2 regions of the Kitasatospora sp. NPDC024654 genome follow, and region 2 is predicted to be linked to the other one. Evidence: riboswitches for the same ligand, from Rfam matches in the RefSeq annotation. Region 2 holds a riboswitch; the other holds the start of a gene.
What was found. A riboswitch is a leader RNA that binds a small molecule or an ion and turns the genes downstream of it on or off. The one in region 2 is predicted to bind S-adenosylmethionine.
Positions count from the first base shown of each region.

Region 1: another riboswitch for S-adenosylmethionine. It lies ahead of thrC (threonine synthase); the one in region 2 lies ahead of ACZ38L_RS07560 (aminotransferase class V-fold PLP-dependent enzyme).

Region 1 is NZ_JBVHLF010000038.1:8,116-15,484, reverse strand. Features, by position in the region: gene ACZ38L_RS22235 (DUF3263 domain-containing protein) at 1-188, shown strand, start outside; gene otsB (trehalose-phosphatase) at 226-1,083, shown strand; gene ACZ38L_RS22225 (alpha,alpha-trehalose-phosphate synthase (UDP-forming)) at 1,097-2,551, opposite strand; gene ACZ38L_RS22220 (glucosyl-3-phosphoglycerate synthase) at 2,606-3,586, opposite strand; SAM riboswitch class I at 3,749-3,879, shown strand; gene thrC (threonine synthase) at 3,897-5,177, shown strand; gene ACZ38L_RS22210 (MoaD/ThiS family protein) at 5,221-5,499, shown strand; gene ACZ38L_RS22205 (cold-shock protein) at 6,004-6,207, shown strand; gene groL (chaperonin GroEL) at 6,523-7,369, shown strand, end outside.
Region 2 is NZ_JBVHLF010000008.1:110,861-118,229, reverse strand. Features, by position in the region: gene qcrC (cytochrome bc1 complex diheme cytochrome c subunit) at 1-85, opposite strand, end outside; gene ctaE (aa3-type cytochrome oxidase subunit III) at 238-858, opposite strand; gene ACZ38L_RS07570 (hypothetical protein) at 1,319-1,744, shown strand; gene trpD (anthranilate phosphoribosyltransferase) at 1,901-2,977, shown strand; SAM riboswitch class IV at 3,088-3,207, shown strand; gene ACZ38L_RS07560 (aminotransferase class V-fold PLP-dependent enzyme) at 3,257-4,693, shown strand; gene ACZ38L_RS07555 (Lrp/AsnC family transcriptional regulator) at 4,729-5,010, opposite strand; gene ACZ38L_RS07550 (rhomboid family intramembrane serine protease) at 5,007-5,831, opposite strand; gene ACZ38L_RS07545 (hypothetical protein) at 6,016-6,261, shown strand; gene ACZ38L_RS07540 (NYN domain-containing protein) at 6,407-7,369, shown strand, end outside.

The DNA.
Region 1 (7,369 bases), on a different contig from region 2:
TGGAGGCCCGGCCCTGGCACACCCAGGGCGCCAAGGAGCAGGCCGTCCGCGAGGAGCTGGGCATCTCCAGCACCCGCTACTACCAGCTGCTGAACCGCCTGCTCGACCGCCCGGAGGCGCTGGCGCACGACCCGGTGCTGGTCAACCGGTTGCGCCGGATCCGCGAGGCGCGCCGGGCCGAGCGCTGACGACTAGCGTCCGGGCACCGTGGGTAGGGTCCGGGCCATGGGCTCCTCCGACACCACCGAACCGCACACCCCGGCCGGCCGGGCCGGGCTGGCCGCGCTGCTCGCCGCACCCGCCGGGGCGGTCGTCGCGCTGGACTTCGACGGCACGCTGGCCCCGATCGTGGCCGACCCCGAGCAGGCCCGGGCGCACCCCGGGGCGGTCCCGGTGCTGGCCCGGCTGGCGCCGCGGCTCGGTGCGGTGCTGGTGTTGACCGGGCGGCCGGCGGCGACGGCGGTGCGCCTCGGCGGCTTCGCCGACGTGCCCGGGCTGGAGCACCTGGTGGTGCTCGGCCACTACGGCGCCGAGCGCTGGGACGCGGCCACCGGCGAGCTGGTGGAACCGCCGGTGCACCCCGGGGTGCCCGCCGTCCGGGCCGAACTCCCGCGCCTGCTCGCCGAGTCGAACGCCCCGGAGGGCACCTGGACGGAGGACAAGGGTCGTTCGGTGGCGGTGCACACCCGGCGTACCGCCGACCCGGACGGCACCCTGGCCGCGCTGCGCGAACCGCTCGCCCGGCTGGCCGCCGCGCACGGCCTGGCGGTCGAACCGGGCCGGATGGTGGTCGAGTTGCGCCCGCCGGGCGTCGACAAGGGCGCCGCGCTGGCCGACTTCCTGCGTGAGCGCGGTGCCCGCTCGGTGCTCTACGCCGGCGACGACCTGGGCGACCTGGCCGCCTACGCGACGGTCGAGAAGCTGCGCGCGGACGGCCTGCCCGGCCTGCTGGTGTGCAGCGGCCCGGTCACCGGCGAGCCGCCGGTGCGCGAACTCGCCGACCGGGCCGACCTGGTGGTCCCCGGCCCGGCCGGCGTGGTGGCGCTGCTGGAGCGGCTCTGCTCGGTGATCCCCGCTCGGTGAGAGCCCTACGCGGTCAGCTCCGCTCGGTGAGTTCGGCGAGCTGGTCGAGGAACCACTGCTGGGGGGAGAGGGCGGTGGCCGCCGCGGCGAGGCGCTTGGTGCGCTCGGTGCGTTCGTCGACGGGCATGGCGAGGGCGCGGTGCAGGGCGTCGGCGGTGCCCACCACGTCGTACGGGTTGACCACCAGGGAGTCCTCGGCCAGTTCGTGGGAGGCGCCGGCCTCGCGGGAGAGCACCAGCGCGCAGCCGGCCTCGGAGACCACCGGGATCTCCTTGGCGACCAGGTTCATGCCGTCCCGGATCGGGTTGACCAGCGCCACGTCGGCCAGCCGGTAGGCGGCCAGCGAGCGGGCGAAGTCGTCCTCGACCTGGAGTATCAGCGGCTGCCAACCGTCCGTCGCGAACTCGGCGTTGATCTCCGCGCTGAGCCGGGTCACCTCGGCGGTGTAGGAGCGGTACTCGGCCAGGTCCTGCCGGGACGGGTAGGCGAAGGCGATGTGCACCACCCGCTCGTGCCACTCGGGCCGGGTGCGCAGCAGATGGCGGTAGGCCAGCAGACCGCGGACGATGTTCTTGCTCAGCTCGGTGCGGTCCACCCGGACGATGGTTCGGCGGTCGCCGACCGCCGCGCGCAGGCCGGCCAGCCGCTCGTCCACGTCCGGCCGGTGGGAGCGCTCGCGCAGGAACTCGCCGTCCGCGCCCAGGCTGTGCACGCCGAGCCGGGTGGTCCGGCCCTGGAAGCTGACCGAGAGGTCGGCCCGGTCGACTTCCGCGCCGAGCAGGTCGGCGCAGCAGTCGGCGAAGGCGGTGGCCCAGCGCCGGGTGTGGAAGCCGGCGCGGTCGGCGCCGAGCACGCCGGTGAGCACCGCGGCGGCCACGTCGTCGGGCAGCAGCCGGAAGTAGTCGGCGGGGGCCCAGGGGATGTGCGAGAAGTAGCCGATCCGCAGGTCCGGGCGGAGCACCCGGAGCAGTGCCGGGACGAGCGCGAGGTGGTAGTCCTGCACCAGCACGGCGGCGCCCGGCGCGGCCTCGACGGCCAGCGCCTCGGCGAACGCGGCGTTGTAGGCCTCGAAGGCGGACCACTGGTCCCGGAAGTCGGCGTCGAAGGCGGGGGAGACCGGCGTGTCGTACAGCAGGTGGTGGACGAACCACAGGGTGGAGTTGGCCACCCCGTTGTAGGCGCGGTCGAAGGTCCCGGGGTCGATGTCCAGCATCCGGACGGCCTGTCCGCCGACGTCGAAGCCGCCGCGGTCGAGCCGGCCGGACGGGGAACGCCGGGCCGCCTCGCGGTCCGCCTCGCCCAGCGCCGCGCAGACCCAGACAGCGTTCGGATCGTCGATCGCGGACAGTCCGGAGACCAGCCCGCCACCGCCGCGCCGCAGGGTCAGCGACCCGTCCTGTGCCTTGCTGAAGGAGACCGGACCCCGGTTGGAAGCCACCAGGATGCGTGCGGTCGTTTGATCGGCCATATCTCCACCCTTGCCGGGGCCGGCGGGTGGCAAACCCCCGGGGGGTTGTGCCGGTCACGGCTTGCGGTACTCCGGGATGTCGACCATCGGCGGGCGGTCCAGGGCGGGCACGGGGTGGCTGTGGCCGGTGAAACCGCCGTCGGTGCTGTCCCGGGAGAACTGGGTCAGCACCGGGCGGGCCAGGTCGTCGGCGGCCTTCAGCCGGTGGCTCCGGTCGAGCCGCTCCAGCGCGGTGCGGTAGATGGTCGCGGCCATCCGGCCGAGCGCCTGGCCGTCCTGGTGGCGGTGGTGCCGCACGCCCACGTCCACCTGGGCCAGCGCGTCCAGCCCGGCCAGCTCCAGCGCGTCCACCAGCAGGCCCAGCTCGACCCCGTAGCCGGTGGGGAACGGCAGCCGCTCCAGCAGCGAGCGGCGGGCCGCGTACTCGCCGCCGAGCGGCTGGACGAAGCCGGCCAGCTGCGGCCAGTGCAGGTTGAGCAGCGGGCGGGCGACCAGCTCGGTGACCCGCCCACCGCCGGCCGGCACGATCGCCCCTCCCGTCTCGAGCGGGCGGTCGTACATCGCCTTGACCAGCTGGATCCCGGGGTCGGTGAGCAGCGGGCCGACGATCCCGGTGACGAAGGCCGGGTCGAACTCGCGCAGGTCGGCGTCGACGAAGCAGACGATCGCGCCGCTGGTCGCCAGCAGCGAGCGCCAGAGCACCTCGCCCTTGCCGGGCACCGCGGGCAGCCGGGGCAGGATGTCGTCCCGGTGCACCACCCGGGCGCCGGCCTCGGCCGCGAACTGCGCGGTGCGGTCCTCGGAGCCGGAGTCGACCACCACCAGCTCGTCCACCAGCGGCAGCCGTTCCATCAGCTCGCGGCGGATCACCGAGACGATCCCGCCGACCGTGGCCTCCTCGTCCAGGGCCGGCAGCACCACGCTGACCGTGCCGGCCGGCCCGGCCACCCGCTTCGCGTCGAGCAGCGCCCGGACCGGGCGCTGGGCCGCGGTCCAGGAGCGGCGGCGCAGCCAGGACGCCACCTCCGGGAGCAGCGCGGGTATCGGCTCGACGGACAAGGCGGGCTCCTCATGGACTGGCCATCTCGCGGATCGGACGGCAGGGGTCAGGCGCGGGGCCTTCGGTTACAGTCTTCGTACAGCGGCCGGACCTTCGCACGCCGGGGTCGGCCGCCGAGCAGGACCACAACTTCACAGAGCTCATCCAGAGGGACTGAGGGAACGGCCCGTCGACGTCCCGGCAACCTTCTCGTCCGGCCGCGCAGGCCCCGGCGGGACAGGTGCCAATTCCGGCCCGCCGCGCGACCGCGCGGTGGGGAAGATGAGGAGAGAGGCCTCCGCCATCATGGCTCTTGACACCAGGGCACCCGTTTCCACCGTCGACCTCGGCCCCGCGACCGCGCTGTCCTGTCGCGAGTGCGGCACCCGGTTCCCGCTCGGTCCCAGCTTCGCCTGCCTGGAGTGCTTCGGCCCGCTGGAGATCGCCTACGACTACCGCGGTTACGACGCGGACGGGCTGCGCAAGCGGATCGAGGCCGGCCCGGCCTCGATCTGGCGTTACGCCCCGCTGCTGCCGGTGCCGGCCGACGTGGCGGCCAAGCCCAACCTGAACCCCGGTTGGACCCCGCTGGTCAAGGCCGACAACCTGGGCCGCGAACTCGGCTTCAGCGCCCGACTGCACGTCAAGGACGACTCAGGCAACCCGACCCACTCCTTCAAGGACCGGGTGGTGGCCTGCGCCATCGAGGCGGCCCGGGCGTTCGACTTCACCACCCTGTCCTGCTCGTCCACCGGCAACCTGGCCGGCGCGGTGGGCGCCGCGGCGGCCCGGGCCGGTTTCCGGTCCTGCGTGTTCATCCCGCACGACCTGGAGCAGGGCAAGATCGTGATGGCCGGGGTGTACGGCGGCCAGCTGGTCGGCATCGAGGGCAACTACGACGACGTGAACCGGTTCTGCTCGGAGCTGATCGGCGACCCGGCCGGCGAGGGCTGGGGCTTCGTCAACGTCAACCTCCGGCCGTACTACGGCGAGGGCTCGAAGACCCTGGCGTACGAGATCTGCGAGCAGCTCGGCTGGCGGCTGCCCGAGCAGCTGGTGATCCCGATCGCCTCGGGCTCCCAGCTCACCAAGATCGACAAGGGCCTGCAGGAGCTGATCAAGCTCGGCCTGGTCGAGGACCGGCCCTACCGGATCTTCGGCGCCCAGGCGGCCGGCTGCTCGCCGGTCTCGGCCGCGTTCAAGGCCGGGCACGACGTGGTCCGGCCGGTCAGGCCGGACACCATCGCCAAGTCGCTGGCGATCGGCAACCCGGCGGACGGCCCGTACGTGCTGGACATCGCCCGGCGCACCGGCGGCGCGGTGGAGGACGTGACGGACGCCGAGGTGGTGGCGGCGATCCGGCTGCTGGCCCGGACCGAGGGGATCTTCGCGGAGACCGCCGGCGGCGTGACCATCGGCGTGCTGAAGAAGTTGGTCGAGGACGGCGTGCTGGACCCGGCCAGGGAGACCGTCGCGATCAACACCGGAGACGGCCTGAAGACCCTGGACGCGGTCGCGGGTGCCGGCCTGACCGCGACCATCCGACCCTCCCTGGAGTCGTTCCGGGCCGCCGGCCTGGCGTCCTGAGGTCCCGTCGATCCCCCCTTCCGTGAGCGAGGAGAACCCCGTCATGAGCGTCACCGTCCGCATCCCGACCATCCTGCGCACCTACACCGACGGCGCGACCGAGGTGACCGCCGAGGGCACCACCCTGGCCGAGGTGATCTCGGACCTGGAGCGGAACCACGTCGGCATCTCGGCCCGGATCCTGGACGACGCGGGCCGGCTGCGCCGCTTCGTCAACGTCTACGTCAACGACGACGACGTGCGCTTCGCCGGCGGCCTGGCCGCCGAGATCGCGGACGGCGCCGGCGTGTCGATCATCCCGGCGGTGGCCGGCGGCTGCTGAGCCGCACCGGGCCGACCACGCGTGGGCGCAGGGCGCCGCACCACCCTGACGGACCGTCGGGCGGTGCGGCGCCCTGCGCCGTGCGTGGCGTTGTCTGATTCGTCCGCGCCAGGGCATAGGCTTTGTCCGTCCCATGAGACATGCCCCATTGGCGTTTCGTTCGAACATGTCGGCGACGTGTCAGAATTATTTGGGCAATTCGCGGTATTCGTCCGCTATGTCCCGCGCACATTGCGGAGATCTGTCGCTTTCCTCCCGTCCTATCCCTTGGCGCCGCCGACGAATTGGCGTTCAGTGGGCCTGTTGCACAGGGCGGCGATCCGGATACATTCAGCCGCGGTCGGCGCATTCGTCTGTTCCGCCGGCACCGTCAGGTGCCCGGGGGTGGGGCGCTGCGGCGTGCAGGGCTGCGCCCAGGGGGGTTTCCTCGGGCCGGTCCATCAGACCCGGGTCCGCGACCTGCGGACCCGTCGAAGGGCCAGCACAGCAATAGGGGAGTTCGGAATGGCTCAGGGCACCGTCAAGTGGTTCAACGCGGAGAAGGGCTACGGCTTCATCGCGGTCGACGGTGGTGCGGACGTGTTCGTCCACTACAGCGCGATCCAGATGGACGGCTACCGCACCCTCGAGGAGGGCCAGCGGGTCGAGTTCGAGATTTCCCAGGGGCAGAAGGGCCCGCAGGCGGACATGGTCCGCGCGGCGGTCTGACCTTTCCGAACCTCGGAGCCTCGGCTCGGTCACGAGCTGGCGCCCTTGCGGCAGGCCCGTGCCACCTCCCTTCCCGGGGGTGGCGCGGGCCTGCCGCCGTTCGCGCGGCTCGTCGTGGCTTGCGGTCAGGAGCTTGCACTCGCCATGCCGGAGTGCTAATCATTGGCGTTAGCACTCGCAGCATGAGAGTGACAAACGGACCGGGTCGGTGAGGCCCCCGGGAGCGGTAGGGGACAGGACCCCCGCACACCAGGGCCGTCCGTCGCGGGCGCCACTGGTCCGAGCAGTCGACCGTGTCCTGGAGGACCACTTCCGATGGCCAAGATCATCGCGTTTGACGAGGAAGCTCGCCGCGGCCTTGAGCGCGGCATGAACCAGCTTGCCGACGCCGTCAAGGTGACGCTGGGCCCCAAGGGCCGCAACGTCGTCCTTGAGAAGAAGTGGGGTGCCCCCACGATCACCAACGACGGTGTCTCGATCGCCAAGGAGATCGAGCTCGAGGACCCGTACGAGAAGATCGGTGCGGAGCTCGTCAAGGAGGTCGCCAAGAAGACCGACGACGTCGCGGGTGACGGCACCACCACCGCCACCGTGCTGGCCCAGGCGCTCGTTCGCGAGGGTCTGCGCAACGTCGCGGCCGGCGCCAACCCGATGGCCCTGAAGCGCGGCATCGAGAAGGCCGTCGCGGCCGTCTCCGACCAGCTGCTGGCGCAGGCCAAGGACGTGGAGACCAAGGAGCAGATCGCCTCCACCGCCTCCATCTCCGCCGCCGACACCCAGATCGGCGAGCTGATCGCCGAGGCCATGGACAAGGTCGGCAAGGAAGGCGTCATCACCGTCGAGGAGAGCAACACCTTCGGTCTGGAGCTCGAGCTCACCGAGGGCATGCGCTTCGACAAGGGCTACATCTCGGCCTACTTCGCCACCGACCTGGAGCGGATGGAGGCGTCGTTCGACGACCCGTACATCCTGATCGCCAACTCCAAGATCGGCTCGGTCAAGGACCTGCTCCCGCTCCTCGAGAAGGTCATGCAGAGCGGCAAGCCGCTGCTGATCATCGCCGAGGACGTCGAGGGCGAGGCCCTGTCGACCCTGGTCGTCAACAAGATCCGCGGCACCTTCAAGTCCGTCGCCGTCAAGGCTCCGGGCTTCGGCGACCGTC
Region 2 (7,369 bases):
ACAGCCCCCCGGTGGCCGCCAGGGCGAAGAGTAGGACGACCAGCGCCGCCAGTGGGTGGCGCCGTCGTGCGGAGAGCTTTTTCACGGAATTCCCCGATATCAGGACTGGGCGGTGTCAGGATCTGGTCGGCTGGTGGTGGGCCCGGCGCGCGGTTCGGCGTCGGCAGGCGGACACGGACAGAAGGACCCGGGCCGGTTCGGCCAGCGGGTCCGGCCGGCGGCCAGCGACCTGATCGGTTACTTGATCAGGTAGATGGTCGCGAAGAGGCCGATCCAGACCACATCGACGAAGTGCCAGTAGTACGACACGACGATCGCCGCGGTGGCCTGCTCGTGCGTGAAGCGCTTGGCTGCGTACGTCCGCCCCAGGACCAGCAGGAAGGCGATCAGACCGCCCGTCACATGCAACCCGTGGAAGCCGGTGGTCAGGTAGAACACCGAGCCGTACGGGTCGGAGGACAGCGACAGGCCGTCCTTCTTCACCAGCTCGGTGTACTCGAAGATCTGGCCGCCGATGAAGATCGCGCCCATCATGAAGGTGACCGTGAACCAGGTGCGGAGCTTCTTGACGTCACCGCGCTCGGCGGCGAAGACGCCGAGCTGGCAGGTGAGCGAGGAGAGCACCAGGATCGTGGTGTTCACGGAGGAGAAGGGGACGTTGAGGGCATGTGCCTTCTCGGTCCAGAAGCCTGGCCCCTTCACGGAACGGGCCGTGAAGTACATCGCGAAGAGGGCCGCGAAGAACATCAGCTCGGAACTCAGCCAGACGATGGTTCCGACGCTGGTCATGTTCGGTCGGTTGACCGATCCATGTGCGTGCCCGGTTTCTACTGCTGTTGCTGTCGCCACGACCGACATTATGTCGGTCCCTTATTCCGTCTTCACGTCGGGGGGTCTCCCTCGGAGTGTCCGGTGCGTGCGGTATGCCCGGATGGCGGCGGATGGGACGCCCCTGACGCGGCGGGTGGCGTGGGGCTCGCGTGCTTCGTGGTCCGATGCGGATTTTCTGACGGTTCGTCCGATCTGATCACTCCTTTGCCGTGCGCGTCCCGCCGTCGGGAGAGTGGTCGATCGGCTAGTGGAGTAGGCCGTCCGAGTGGTCCGCGCGGGTGGGGGTGACGGTGGGTCCTCCGGGTGGGTGAGCCCGGGGCGCACCGGGTGCGCGGGAGATCGCGGCGGACGCTCTCGGGGGCGGGTGATCCGGAGTAGCATCCGGAAGTGGTTGAACGTGGTCCGGATCACATCCGGCCCCCGTTGAACCGGCGGCACCAGCGGACGTATGAGGCACCTTTTTCCGAGACACCTGGGAGCAGGGACCATGGCGCACACGAGCGACGAGACCGTCACCGTTCTCGTCTACAGCGACGACCGCAACACCCGCGCACAGGTGACCACGGCGCTCGGCACCCGGCCGGCCGCCGACCTGCCGGCGGTGACCTATCTGGAGTGCGCCACCACCCCCGCCGTGCTGCGGGCCCTGGAGAAGGGCGGCGTGGACCTCTGCGTGCTGGACGGCGAGGCGGTGCCGGCCGGCGGGCTGGGCCTGGCCCGTCAGGTGAAGGACGAGATCTACGGCTGCCCGCCGGTGCTGGTGCTGATCGGGCGCCCGCAGGACTCCTGGCTGGCCGCCTGGAGCCGGGCGGACGCGGCGATCTCCCACCCGGTGGACCCGGTGGCGCTGGCCGAGGCGGCCGCCACGCTGCTGCGGGCCCGGGTCGGGGCGCGGGCACTCTCGCACAAGTAGCGGGACGGGCGTACAAGCAGCGGGACGGGCCGCCGCGGGGCGCGGCGGATCGTCTCAGCAGAAGAGAGGGGTCGCCGGATCGGACCGGCGGCCCCTCCTGCCTGGTTAGGCTGGCCGTACCCCCTCTCCGAACACAGAAGCGAGCTGGAGTCAGCCATGGTCGATCTGAAGCCTGCGAACGGTGGCAACGCGCCCGCGCAGGTGGTCCGCAGCTGGCCGGAGGTCCTCAACACCCTGCTGGGCGGCGAAGACCTCAGCCGGGCCGAGGCGGCCTGGGCGATGGACCGGATCATGAGCGGCGAGGCCAGTTCGGCGCAGGTGGCGGGGTTCATGGTCGCTCTCCGCGCCAAGGGCGAGACGGTCGAGGAGGTCTCCGGCCTGGTCGAGGCGATGTACGCGCATGCCGAGCCGCTGGAGATCCCCGGCCCGGCGGTGGACATCGTCGGCACCGGCGGCGACCGGGCGAAGACCGTCAACATCTCCACCATGTCGGCCATCGTCGCCGCGGCGGCCGGCGCCAAGGTGGTGAAGCACGGCAACCGGGCCGCCTCCTCGGCCAGCGGCTCGTCCGACGTGCTGGAGCGGCTGGGTATCCGGCTCGACCTGCGGGCCGAGCGGGTGGCCGCGGTGGCCGAGGAGGTCGGCCTCACCTTCTGCTTCGCCGCCCGGTTCCACCCCGCGATGCGGCATGCCGCGACGGCCCGGCGCGACCTCGGGGTGCCGACCGCGTTCAACATCCTCGGCCCGCTGACCAACCCGGCCAGGGTCACCGCGCACGCCGTCGGCTGCTTCGACACCCGGCTGGCCGGGCTGATCGCCGGCGTGCTGGCCGAGCGCGGCTCCTCCGCGCTGGTCTTCCGCGGCGACGACGGGCTGGACGAGCTGACCGTCTGCACCACCTCGCGGGTGTGGATCGTGCGGGACGGGCGGGTCACCGAGACCTGCTTCGACCCGCGCGAGGTGGGCATCGAGCTGGTCGGCATCGAGGCGCTGCGCGGTGCGGACGCCGAGTACAACGCCGACGTCGCCCGCCGGGTGCTGGCCGGTGAGCGCGGGCCGGTGCGGGACGCGGTGGTGCTCAACTCGGCGGCGGCGCTGGTCGCGCTGGAGATCACCGGGGCGCCGCTGGCCGAACAGTTGTCTGCGGCGATGGGCCGGACGGCGGCGGCGATCGACAGCGGTGCGGCGCAGCACCTGCTCAAGCGCTGGGCGGCGGCCACCGCCGCCGGCTGAGCCCGTCCGCCCGTGAGACCCGCACGTCGCTGACCTGCGGGTCTCACGGCCGTCCGGATGGTGGAACGCCGGTTGACCACTCCTCGGCCGGCCGCCTACAGTCTTCGCCAGGTCATGAGTGACAGCGCGACAAGCCCCAGCTTGCTGTCCGGCAACCCTCCGTCCGTGGCGGGGTGCCCTGGGTGAAGACCGGGCCAGGCGGCGATTCGTCCGTCGGGCAAGCGCGGACCACCGGCATCTCGCACTCCCGGGGTCCTGACCCCGGAGGAGTGCGTCTTCATGTCAGTCCACCCGTCGCCCGCCGCCACTCTCGCCTCGACGCTCCCCGGGACGCCGTCCGGAAGGACCCCCACCGCGCGGCACCTCCCGGCGCACCGCGCCCCGCTCGACGTGCTCGGCCAGGACGTCGAGGTCCCGCTGGTCACCGGGGAGAAGATCGGTTACGCCGCGCTCGACTACGCCGCCAGCGCGCCCGCGCTGCGGCGGGTCTGGGACGACGTGGCCGCCTACGCCCCCTACTACGGCAGCGTGCACCGCGGCGCCGGCTACCTCTCGCAGCTCTCCACCGACCTGTTCGAGCAGAGCCGGCGGACCGTCGCCGACTTCCTCGACCTGCGCGAGGGCGACCAGGTGGTCTTCACCCGTGCCACCACCGACTCGCTCAACCTGCTGGCGGGCGTGCTGCCGGCCGGCACCCGGGTGTTCGCCTTCGAGACCGAGCACCACGCCTCGCTGCTGCCCTGGCGCCGGGACGGCCTGACGGTGAGCTACCTGCGCGCCCCCCGCTCGCACGCCGAGGCGGTCGCCGCGCTGGACGCGGCGCTGGCCGAGTACCCCGAGGGCCCGCGGCTGTTCTGTGTCACCGGCGCCTCGAACGTTACCGGCGAGCTGTGGCCGGTGGCCGAGCTGACCGCGGTGGCGCACCGGCACGGCGCCCGGGTGGTGCTGGATGCGGCGCAGCTCGCGCCGCACCACCGGGTCTCGGTCCGCGAGCTGGACGTCGACTGGGTGGCCTTCTCCGGGCACAAGCTCTACGCGCCGTTCGGGGCCGGGGTGCTGGCCGGGCGGTCGGACTGGCTGGACGCCGCCGAGCCGTACCTGGCCGGCGGCGGGGCCAGCCGGACGGTGGCCCGGGAGGCGGACGGTTCGGTGGCCGTCGAGTGGCAGCGCGGCCCGGCCCGGCACGAGGCGGGTTCGCCCAACGTGATCGGCGCCTACGCCGTCGCCTCCGCCTGCCGGGCGCTGACCGAGGCCGGCTTCGAGGAGCTGGAGGCCCGCGAGCGGCTGCTGGTCGAGCGGCTGACGGCCGGGCTGGCCGCCGTTCCCGAGGTCCGGGTGCTCAGCCTGTTCGGTGCCGACGCGCCGCGGGTGGGTGTGCTGTCGTTCGTCGTGCGGGGCTGGAACAGCTCGCACTTCGCGGCGGCGCTCTCGGCGGAGTACGGCATCGGGGTGCGGGACGGACTGTTCTGCGCGCACCCGCTGGTGCGCACGCTGCTCGGCGGGGACGCGGCCGGTGCTCCCTCCGAGTGCGGTGCTCCCGAGCCGTCGCTGCCGGGGGAGCGCAGTCTGAACGCGATCCGGGTCAGCTTCGGTGCCGGGACGCCGGACGAGCACCTCGACCGCTTCCTGGCCGCCGTCCGGGAGCTGGTCACCGACGGTGCGCGCTGGACCTACCGCAACGAGGGCGGGCGGTGCGTGGCCGACACCCGGCGCTGAGACCGGTCCGGCGGAAAGGTCCGCCGGACCCGGCCTCAGCCGTCCAGGCCGAGTGCGAAGGCGGCCTCCAGGTCGTGCTGGGAGTAGGTGCGGAAGGCGATCTGGGTCTCGGTGTGCTCGACGCCGGGGACCTTGTTGACCCGGCCCGGGATCACCTCGGCCAGATCGTCGTGGTGCCGCACCCGGACCATCGCCACCAGGGAGTAGCCGCCGGTCACCGAGTAGACCTCGCTGACTCCCTCGATGGCGGCGACCTCCTCGGCGATCTCGGGGATCCGGTCGGCGGCGGTCTTGATCAGGACGATGGCGGTGATCACTCGAAGGCTCCGGGGTCGGGGGCGAGCGGCTGGAGGTCGGTGGGCCCAGCGTATCGGGCCCGCCGTGAGGCGGCCCACAGCGCCAGGAAGCCGGCGCTGAAGCCGATCACATGCGCCAGGTAGGCCACCCCGGGGCCGGCCTGGCGCACCGACCACCACTGCACGGCGAACCACAGGCCGAGCACCAACCAGGCCGGCAGCCGCAGCGGCAGGAAGAAGAGCAGCGGGACCAGCGCGGTCACCCGGGCCCGTGGGTAGAGCCGCAGGTAGCCGCCGAGCACCCCGGCGATCGCGCCGGAGGCGCCGACCAGTGGCTGCAGCGCCTGGGGACCGGTGCTGTCGGCCAGCGCGTAGCCGTAGCCGGCCAGCGCGCCGACGGCCAGGTAGAAGAGGAGGAAGCGCGGCCGGCCCAGCCGTTCCTCCACCCCGGCGCCGAAGACCAGCAGGAAGAGCATGTTGCCCAGCAGGTGCAGCCAGCCGCCGTGCACGAAGAGCGAGGTGAACACGGAGAGCAGCGGGCTCTTCCGCGGGGTGCCGACCGGCGGGCAACCGGGCAGCGCGGGGGCGGCGCCGGCGGCCTGAGCGGCGGTCAGCGGACGGCCGCTCAGCAGCTCGGCCGGGATCGCCCCCCAACGCTGCTGGTAGCGCTGGGCGGCGCAGTTCAGGGTGGCCTGGGTGCTGCCGTAGTGGGGGGCGATCCCGCTCGGTCCGGCCAGGAGGACCACGCAGTTCACCGCCACCAGCAGGTAGCAGGCCAGCGGGGCCGGGCCGGCCGCCGGGGGTCGGGCGGAGCGGAGCCGGTCGCGCCAGGGGATCACCATGGGCCGATCCTTTCCGGCCCGGCCGCCGCGCGCACCGCGCTCTGCTGCGAGCGGGTTACCCGCCGCCGGACGCAGCCGCTGGTGGCAAGGGGTATCCGGTGGCCGACGCGGTGTGGTCAGGCCCTAGGCTTGGGGCCGGGGCGGCAGCACGGCCGTGCCCGGGACCAGTCGAGAGGACCCACCGATGACCGTCCCCGTGCCCACCGCCGAGACCCGCTGGCGCTGCACGCTGTGCGGCAACCTGACCCGGTTCGACGTCACCCGCTCGTCCCGGGTGGTGGAGTACGTCCATCTGGACCTGGCCGGCGAGTCGACGGTGGAGGAGCGCGAGGTGCTCAGCGAGACCGTGGAGTCGGTCCGCTGCCGCTGGTGCAACGCGGTCGACCAGGTCGAGCTGGTGCCCCGGCCGGACGCCCCGGCCGCCGACTGAGCGTGGCCGTCCCGGGATGGGACGGGTGGGCGGTGTGGTGTCCGAGGTGGCACCGTTCACGCGACAATTGCACAGAGCGGTGGGTTTTGGGCATCGGCAGCCGGCCGTACGGCCCCCGCAGACCAGGATCGGAGCCGAGGACGCCATGGACGCAGCGAGGGAGGCCGCCGAGCCCCAGGGGCAGCCGCCCGCCACCCCGGAGCCCGGGGTGGACGCCGCCGAGCAGGCCTCCGGCGCCGCTGAGCAGCTCGATCGGCCGCTGCCGGAGGGGGTTCGTCGCCGGGTGGTCGGCCTGGCCGCCGACGCGCTCGGCGGGCTGACGCCGACCGAGCTGCCCAGCGCGCTCCGTCCGTATGCGAAGTTCACCCCCGCGCGGCGCGCCAAGTACGCCGGGACGGCGCTGGCGTCGGCGCTGGAGGCGGAGCCGGTGTTCCGGTCGCGGATAGCGGACCGGCTGCGGCTCGGGCAGCCGGATCTGGTGAAGGCGCTGGAGGCGGGCAGTGTCCCGAGTGCCGCCGAGCCGTTGGACGTCGCGGCCGCCGCCTACCTGCTGCGCCCGCGCGGCTGGACCCGGCTGGTCGCCGAGGCCGGCGAGCAGGCCGAGCGGGCCGGTGCCGAGGACGCCGCGGCGGAGGCCGCCCGTCAGGTGGAGAAGCTCCAGGAGGAGCTGGCCGCGGTGCGCGCGCAGGCCCGGGCCGACCTGGAGCGGCAGCGGGCCGAGTCGGAGGGTGTCCGCAAGGAGCTGGAGGCGCTCCGTCGCCGGCTGCGCAGCCTGGAGAGCGACACCCGCCGGGCGCAGGCGGAAAGCCGGCGGCTGCAGGGCGAGTTGACCGCGGCGGCGGCCGCGACCGCCGCCGAGCGCGGCGTGACGGAGGGGGAGAGTCGCCGACTGCGGCACCGGGTGGCCGAGCTGGAGAGCGCGTTGGAGAGCGGCCGCCGGTCGGCCCGGGAGGGCCGCAGCATCGAGGACATGCGGCTGCGGCTGCTGCTGGACACCCTGCTCCAGTCGGCCCAGGGCCTGCAGCGCGAGCTGGCGCTGCCGGTGACCCAGCTGCACCCGGCGGACCTGGTGGACGCGGTGGTCCCCGGCTCGGCCTCGCCGCACGAC